Desulfocurvus vexinensis DSM 17965: one gene and its partner. Each later gene encodes a partner of the first gene's protein in a complex. Links are inferred from orthologs where the notes say so. Each region holds a gene or a part of one and is shown in the gene's direction. Other genes may lie near its edges.

The links.
Region 2: the proteins of G495_RS0111950 (region 1) and G495_RS0104435 are in contact, whole or in part, in a crystal structure (PDB 1KMI), measured with the Escherichia coli proteins. The link is inferred for Desulfocurvus vexinensis DSM 17965 from one-to-one orthologs.

Annotation. Positions count from the first base shown.
Region 1 is NZ_JAEX01000019.1:28,395-32,636, reverse strand. The notes cover bases 607-3,429. They hold G495_RS0111950 (protein phosphatase CheZ), read left to right. Parts: upstream 607-1,544; coding sequence 1,545-2,315; downstream 2,316-3,429. Other genes in these bases: mgtE (magnesium transporter), read right to left, coding at 2,400-3,429; G495_RS0111955 (hypothetical protein), read left to right, coding at 985-1,509; G495_RS0111960 (NIL domain-containing protein), read left to right, coding at 607-972. In the rest of the region: tol-pal system protein YbgF, read left to right, coding at 1-508; more of G495_RS0111960, read left to right, coding at 532-606; more of mgtE, read right to left, coding at 3,430-3,746; nadC (carboxylating nicotinate-nucleotide diphosphorylase), read left to right, coding at 3,888-4,242.
Region 2 is NZ_JAEX01000002.1:319,711-323,872, reverse strand. Bases 878-3,620 are described here. They hold G495_RS0104435 (chemotaxis response regulator CheY), read left to right. Parts: upstream 878-1,927; coding sequence 1,928-2,314; downstream 2,315-3,620. Other genes in these bases: G495_RS0104420 (hypothetical protein), read left to right, coding at 3,436-3,620; G495_RS0104425 (hypothetical protein), read left to right, coding at 3,065-3,397; G495_RS0104430 (flagellar basal body-associated FliL family protein), read left to right, coding at 2,351-3,064; G495_RS0104440 (FliA/WhiG family RNA polymerase sigma factor), read left to right, coding at 1,125-1,913; G495_RS0104445 (MinD/ParA family protein), read left to right, coding at 878-1,171. Also shown: G495_RS0104450 (flagellar biosynthesis protein FlhF), read left to right, coding at 1-330; more of G495_RS0104445, read left to right, coding at 386-877; more of G495_RS0104420, read left to right, coding at 3,621-3,855; G495_RS20175 (hypothetical protein), read left to right, coding at 4,022-4,162. UniProt on the Escherichia coli protein: Involved in the transmission of sensory signals from the chemoreceptors to the flagellar motors.

The DNA of each region.
Region 1 (4,242 bases):
GGGCCAGGAGCCCGCCACCCCCGGCGGCATCCCGATGATCGTGCCCGTGGAGCCCGGCCAGACCGGCGACCCCGACCTGACCCGGCCCGCACCTGCGCCCGCCGCCCCTGCGGCGGCCCAGAGCGCGGACACCGACGCCGCCTCCACCCTCTACAAGAGCGCCCGGGCGGCCTTCGAGGCCAAGGACTACAAGCAGGGCGTGGCCCTGTGGGAAGAGTTCGTGACCGCCTTCCCCAAGCATGACCTGGTGTCCAACGCCCTGTTCTGGCAGGGGGAATGCTACTTCCAGCTCAAGGACTACGCCCGCGCGGTGCTCAAGTACCAGTCGGTCATCGACAACTACCCCAAGAGCTCCAAGTATCCCACCGCGCTGCTCAAGCAGGGCGTGAGCTTCATGCGTCTGGACAAGGCCAAGATGGGCCGCCTGCGTTTCGAGGAAGTCGTGCAGAAGTTCCCCCAGACCGCCGAAGGCAAGCGCGCCGCCGCCCTGCTCAAGGAACAGAACTAACTGGCCCAGCCGGAGACCAAGGCATGAAGGATTCCAACAAGGGCACCAGCAAGATCGTCTCGCTCAAGTTCCCGCCCGAACGCAGCGGGCGCCCCGTGGTCTGCAACCTGGCCCGGCTGTTCGACCTGACCTTCAACATCCTGCAGGCCAGCATCGGGCCCCGGGCCGAGGGCCATATGACCCTGGAGCTCTCGGGCAGCGAGGACAGCTTCCGCAAGGGCATCGAATACCTGAAGGACCAGGGCATCAAGATCGAACCCACCGCGCAGAAGATCTCGCGCGACGAGGACTCCTGCGTCCACTGCGGGCTGTGCACCGCCCTGTGCCCCACCCAGGCCCTGCACCTGGACCCCGAATCCCGCCAGGTGCTCTTCGACCCCGAGGCCTGCACCGCCTGCGGCATGTGCACGCGCATCTGCCCGGTCCGGGCCATGAGCGTGCAGCTCGACGACAACGGCAACTGACGGGACAGGACCATGGACCAGGGAACCTACGCCAGGGTCGCCACGCGCATGCGGGCCTTCGTGCGCCCGGCGCTCAGCCCGGACACCCTGCCCATGCCCCTGGACAACCCCGCCCTGGACGCGGCCCCGGCGGCCGAAACCCTGGACGGCGCCAACCTCTCCGGCCCCCTGGCGGATTTCCTGCTGGCCATGAGCGCCAAGCTGGACACCGTGGTCAGCCTGCTGTCCCAAAAGCGCCTGGAGGACGATTTCCAGGACGCCGTGGAGGTGCTGGAGATCGGCGCCCAGGGGCTGGAATTCGTGGCCCGGCGGCCCTTCGCCGCGGGCGACGTGCTGGAGTTCGCCCTGGTGCTCAACCAGTATCCCCTGCGGCTGGCCGCCGCCGTGGGCCGCGTGGAGGCGGTGGCCGCCTCCGCCGCCGGACCGAGGCACACCGTGGCCTTCACGCGCATCCGCGAGGCCGACTTCGAGGCCGTGGTCCATTTCGTCATCAACGAAGAGCGCCAGCAGATCCGCGAGACCCGCTGGCCGCGCTAGACTCCGCCCGGGGCGCCCCCGGGAAAGGACCGCCGATGCCCACCACCCCGCCCGCCGAACAGTTGGACAAGCTTGTCGCCCAGGTCACCCAGAGCGTGGTCGAGGGGCTCGACACCGTGCTGGCCGAGGTCATCCAGAAGGAAGTCTCGCAGGTGCTGGCCCGCTCTCTGTCGCGGGCGCTCAAGGAGGGCGAATTCTTCCGCAAGGTCAACGAGGACATGCGCGAAGGGCTGGAGAAGATCTACGGCGAGATCCGCGAGGCGCGCAAGGAGGCCGGGCAGCGCCCCCGGGGCGAAAGCGAGACCGGCGAGCTCATCAGCGAGGCCTCGGACCAGCTCGACGCCATCCTGCGCTCCACCGAGGACGCCACCGTGCGCATCATGGACATCGTGGAGCAGCACCAGGAGATGGTGGCGGCCTCGGGCGAGCTGCTGGCGGCCTTTCGCACCGGCGGCGCCCGCAAGGACGCCGTGGAGGAGCTGATCCGCCTGAACGACGCCCACCAGGCGCACCTGCTGGAAATCATGACCGCCCTGTCCTTCCAGGACCTGACCGGCCAGCGCATCAAGAAGATCATCCAGGCCCTGAAGCGCATCGAGGAGATCGTCTTCAGCGTCTACGTCAGCACGGGGCTCAAGGTCCGCCGCCACGAGCAGGCCCCCGAGCGCGACGCCGTGGAGATCGACCAGGAAGCCGAAAAGACCGTGCAGGCGCTCAAGGGCGGCACGTCGGAGCTCAAGGGCCCCCAGGAGACGTCCAACCAGTCCGACGTGGACGACCTGCTCAAGCAGCTGGGCCTGGAATAGCCCGGGCGCCCCGGTTGCCGCAAACGAAGGGCCGCTCCGCGTTCATCGCGGGGCGGCCCTTCGCTTGCCGGTGCACCGGCCCGGTCACAGCAGCAGCACGTTGGCCAGCCCGAGGAAGAGGAAAAAGCCCGTGGAGTCCGTGATGGTGGTCAGGAAGATGGACGAGGCCTGGGCCGGATCGCGCCCCAGCTCGCGCAGCACCACGGGGATCATGGCCCCGGCCACGTTGCCCACCACCATGTCCAGCCCCAGGGCCAGGGCCATGACCGCAGCCAGGTCGCCATGGTGGGTCAGCACGAAGACCCCGCACAGCACCAGGATGCCGACCATCAGCCCGTTGAGCAGGCCGATCTTGGACTCGCGCAGGACCGCCGTCCAGGCGCGCTTGCGGTCCCAGGTTTCCATGGCCAGCTGGCGGATCATCACCGCCAGGGACTGCTGGCCCGAGTTGCCCGCCTGGTTGGCCACGATGGGCATCAGCGCGGCCAGAATGGCCATCTGGGCGATGGTGCCCTCGAACTGGTGCACCACCCAGGCCGCCACGGCGGAGTTGGCCACGTTGATGACCAGCCACGGCAGGCGCAGCGTCACCGAGCGCAGCCAGGGCGTGTCCACGGTCTCGTTCTGGCCCGCGCCGACCATGCCGAGCATGTCCTCGCTGGCCTCTTCGTGGATGATGTCGATGACGTCGTCGTGGGTGACCACGCCCAGCAGGCGCCCGTCGGCGTCCACCACGGGCAGGGCCAGGAAGTTGTAGTGCGAGATGAGGTGGGCCACCTCTTCTTTGTCGGTGTCGTGGGTGGCGGTGATGAGCTGCTGGTTTTCCAGCATCTCGCGCAGGGGCTTGCCCGGGCGGGCCAGCATCAGGTTGCGCAGCGACACCACGCCCACCAGGTGCTCCTGGTCGTCCACCACATAGGCGTAGTACGGGATTTCCGACTCCTCCGCCGCGCGGCGGATGAGGGCGATGGCCTGGTCCACGGTCAGGTTCTGCTCCAGGACCGTGACCTCGGTGTTCATGACTCCGCCCGCCGTGTCGGAGTCGAAATTCAGGAGCGTTTCGATCTCCTGGGCCTCGTCGGACTCCACGCGCTGGAGCAGGGCCTGCTGGTGGGCGGCGTCCAGGTCCTCGAGCACGTCGGCGGCGTCGTCGGGCGACATTTCCTCGAGGATATCCGCCGCCAGGTCCGGGCTCAGGGCGCGCATGAGCACGGCCCGGTCGTGCTTCTCCATCTCGGCGACGAAATCCGCCGCGTCGGAGGTGTCCAGGCTTTGCAGCACGCTCATCTGCTCCGCCAGGGGCAGGTCTTCGAGCAGGTCGGCGCCGTCGGCGGGGTGGGCGTTCTCGAAACCCACGGCCACGGCCTCGGCCTCGGCGGGGGCCGCTGGCGTCAGCTCCGGGCTGGCGGGGATTTCGTGCTTCTCGTTCATGGCGTCCATCAGGTATACCAATCGCCTGCGTTCGTCAAAGCACCCGGCGGCTTGACGCCGGGCACCGATTGCCGTAACCCCGCGCAAGGTTCCCGCGTTCCCCTCCGGGAGCCCTGCCCCGTCCCACGCAGGAAGCCTATCATGAACGCCTCGACCTTCCATGAATTTTTCCAGGGCCCGGCCCTGGAGCATCTGCTGCGCGCCGTGCGCGCCGCCCTGGACGAGGACGGCCCGGACCTGACCAGCCTGGCCGTGTTCGCCCCCGAAGCCCCGGCCCGGGCCGAGATCGTGGCCAAGCAAGACGCCGTGGCCGCCGGGCTGCCCATCGGCCCGCTGGTGCTCGACGCCGTGGAGCCCGGCGCGGGCGCGGGCATGCGCCTGCTGGCCGAAGACGGCCAGGCCGTGCGCCCCGGGCAGGTGGTGGCCGAGCTGCACGGCCCGGCGCGCACGCTCTTGCGCGCCGAACGGGTCATCCTCAACTTCCTGACCCACCTCT
Region 2 (4,162 bases), on another replicon or contig:
CTGCTCGGCCTGTCGGAGCGCGACGACCTGGCCGTGCATCTGGTGCTCTCGCCGCTGTACGCCGGCGCCCAGCTCTCCCGCTACCTGCGGGCCTACAAATCCCCGAAAACGGCGTCCCTCGTCTGGACGAAGCTCGACGAAGCCTGTAACTACGGGGACATCGTCAACGCCGCGTACGCTACGGGCCTGCCCGTGTCGGCCCTGTCCTTCGGGACGGGGCTGCGGGGCACCCTGGTGCCGGCCAAGGCGGTCATGCTCTGGAAGCTCCTGTTCAAGCACGAGCTGCCGCAAAGCCCCATCGAGGAAAAACGTGGCCGATACGCTCACTAGGGAAAGGCCCGCCCCCCGCGCAGGACGCGCCAAGGCCACACCGCAGGTCATCTCGGTGACCTCCGGCAAGGGTGGGGTCGGCAAGACGAACATCGCCGTGAACCTGGCCTGCCTGCTGGCCCGCGCGGGCAAGCGCGTGGTGCTGCTCGACGCCGACCTCGGCCTGGCCAACGTGGACGTGGTCCTCGGGCTGACGCCGGAGAAGAACCTCTTCCACCTCTTCCAGGAAGGGGCCGAGCTGGCCGACATCCTCCTGCCCACGCCCCACGGCTTCTCCATCCTGCCCGCCGCCTCGGGCGTGGGCGAGATGCTGGAGCTGCACACCGGGCAGAAGCTCGACCTGCTGGAATCCATGGACGCCCTGGAAGACACGGTGGACTTTCTCATCGTGGACACCGGCGCGGGCATCAACGAGAACGTGCTCTACTTCAACCTCGCCGTGCAGGAGCGGCTGCTGGTGCTCACCCCCGAGCCCACCTCGCTGACCGACGCCTACGCCCTGATCAAGGTGCTCAAGGCCGAGCACGACGTGGACCGCTTCCGCGTGCTCGTGAACATGGCCCGCACGCCCAAGGCCGCCCGCGAGGTCTACGCCAAGCTGCACGCCGCGTGCGACCATTTCCTGTCGGGCATCTCCCTGGACCTGGCGGGGGTGGTACCCTTCGACCCCGGGGTACGCGCGGCGGTGGTCCGCCAGATCCCGTTCACGGTGCTGGACCCGGACGGTCCGGCCTCCACAGCCCTGGCGGATGTCGCCAGGAAGGCAACCTCATGGAAGGGAACGGCACAGCTCGATGGAAACATTAAGTTTTTCTGGAAAAAGCTCCTCTTCCAGAACTGAGCCGTGGAAGCTCCTCGAAACCGGGGAGTGCCCGTGGGTCCAGTTCAGCCCCAGGGAGCAGGACGTCATCGTCCGCCACTTCGCCCCCAAGGTGAAGATCCTGGCCCTGCGCCTCAAGGGCAAGCTGCCCCAGCAGGTGGACCTGGGCGAGCTGATGTCCGCCGGAACCCTGGGGCTCATCGAGTGCCTGCGCAAATACAAGCCCGAGCTGAACATCAAATTCGAAACCTACGCGGAGAACCGCATCAAGGGCGCCATGCTCGACGAGCTGCGGCGCATGGACTGGTTCTCGCGCGGGCTGCGGGCCCGGGTGCGCCAACTCGAGGACGCCACCCTGACCCTGGAACGCCAGACCGGGCACAAGCCCACCCAGGAGGAGCTCATGCGCGAGACCGGCCTGTCGCGCAAGGACGTGGAGTCGGGCCTGGCCGCCCTGCAGAACCAGCTCTGCCTGAGCCTGGAAACCATCCAGGACCACTTCTCTGCCGAGAACGGGGCGCACAACGACAACGAGCCCTACCGCTCCGCGGCCATGCAGGATGTTGTTGACAAAATCGCCAAGCTGATAGACGAGTTGACCCTCCGCGAGAAACTGGTATTATCCCTCTATTACAGCGACGAGTTGAACATGCGGGAAACTGCGGAGGTCATGGGCATCACCGAGGGTCGGGTGTCCCAGCTCCACTCCCAGGCCCTCAAGAAGCTGCGACACAAATTCCGGGCCGCCTACGGCCTCGATTAGAGCGGGAGATTTTCATGGCTTACGACAAAAACATGCGCGTCCTCGTCGTGGACGACTTCTCGACCATGCGCCGGATCATCAAGAACATCCTGCGCCAGCTCGGCTTCAACAACATCGTCGAGGCCGACGACGGCAGCACGGCCTGGGAAGTCCTCAACAAGGACAAGATCGACTTCATCGTTTCGGACTGGAACATGCCCGAGATGCCGGGCATCGACCTGCTGCGCAAGGTGCGCGCCAGCGAGGAGTTCCAGCACATCCCGTTCCTGATGGTCACTGCCGAGGGCTTGCAGGAGAACATCATCGAGGCGGTCCAGGCCAAGGTGTCCAACTACATCGTCAAGCCCTTCACCGCCGAGACCCTGTCCCAGAAGATCGACAAGATCTTCGAGCGCAAGTAGCGGCCTCCGTAGGCGCCTTGCGCACCGGTGGTCCCCATGGTTCCCGACGCCAACATCGCGGACGGCCTCGCCGACAACGTCAAGGCTGAACTCGATGCCGAGGAACTGACCGCCAACCTCCCCAAGGAACAGCAAAAAGTCGAGCTGGACCTTGAGGATGCCCCGTTCCTTGAAGAAGAGGAGGAGGAAGAGGAGGAGCAGCCCCAGGAGCAGCCCGCCGCTCCTGTCGCCCTCGAATCCGCCGCCGACGGGCCCAAGCCGTGGTTCCGGCGCAAGGAGATCATCATCCCCGCCGGGGCCGGTGCCCTGGCCCTGCTCGTGCTGCTGCTGTGGCTTGTGCTGCGCGCCGCCCCCGAGCCCGAGGCCCCGGCGCCCGCGCCCGAAGAGCTGGCCACGCAGCCCGGGGACGAGCCGCTCCCCCCGCCCGCCGAAGAGGCGCAGCCCCAGGAGTACATGGTCACGCTGGCGCCCTTCTGGGTGGAACAGCGCGACGACAAGGGCGCGGTCCGCTTCCTGGTCTGCCAGTTCACCGCCGTCACCAACGACGAGAAGCTCTCGTTCGAGATAACCCAGAAGACCACCATCCTGCGCGATGCGGTTTTCTACTATCTCAAGAACAAGGACCTGACCTACCTGTCCGACAAGACCAACGTGGAGGCGCTCAAGACGGACCTGTTGTCCGTCATGAACCAGTACCTGAGCGTGGGCAGGCTGGAAACCATCCTGGTGGACCAGTATCTGGTGAAATAGATGCCTGCGACCATCAACCTCCCGGTCCTGCTGGCCCAGCTGCCGCACCTGGCCAAGCTGACCAGCGCCGAGCAGTCGGGGCCCGCCAACCAGGCGCGCTTTTCCGAGGCCCTGTCGCGCCAGCAGCAGGAGTTGGCCAAGGACCAGGTCCAGCAGATCGACAAGAAGGAAAAGACCGCCGTGGCCGACGAGCATGGCCGCGGCGGCGGCGCCCCCCCGCAGCCCCGCCGCGAGGCGCGCCGGAGGGCCGACGCCAAGGACGCCCCGGACGCCCAGGACGAGCCCCAGCCCAAGTCCCCCTGGGCCGGGAACATCATCAATCTCAAGATCTGAAACCCGGCCAGCCGCGCCCCAACCCCCAGGACCGCCGCATGTCCCCGTCCCTGCTCCTGCTCTTCCTGGTCAGCCTCACCGAGCTCGCGCTGCTGGTGGTGGTGCTGGTGTTCTTCCTGCGCCTGCGCCGCTCCGAGGCTCTGCTCGGCGCCCTCCAGGAAAAACAGGAACTGCTCCTGCGCAAGCTGCACTTCAACGCCGAGCTGGAGCAGGAGCTGGTGTCCACCTTCGCCAAGCGCCAGGAGGTGCTCGCCGGGCTGGACCAGCGCCTGCAGGACCGCGCCGCCGAGCTGGAAAAACTGCTGCGCCAGGCCGAGCAGGTCAGCCGCTCGCCGCGCTTTCTGCGCGAGGTGGTGCTCTCGGGCCACCGCCAGGGCAAGTCCGCCCAGGCCCTGGCCCTGGCCACCAGCCTGTCCGTGGACGAGGTCGAGCTGATCATCGGCCAGGCCGAGGGCTAGCTGGCCGTTGCCCCATTCCTTTATTCCAGGCCGTTCGACAATGGTGAACTGCAAGGCGCAAAAACAATCCAGGACCGCCGCGTGCCCGGACGGACGCGGGGGCCCGGCCTGGTTGCGCGCCGCAGCAGGTCGTCATTTCGGGGCGGCCCGCTAGGGGCCGGGCGCCATGCGCATCCAGGGCGACGGCGCGGGATCGGGCGGCGGCAGCCACGGCGGCGGCGACCGCCCCGGGGCCTTCCGCCGCAGGCACCGCCCCGGCGAGCGCCTTGCGGGCCGCGTGCTGCGCCGCGAGGCGCCCGGGCTGGCC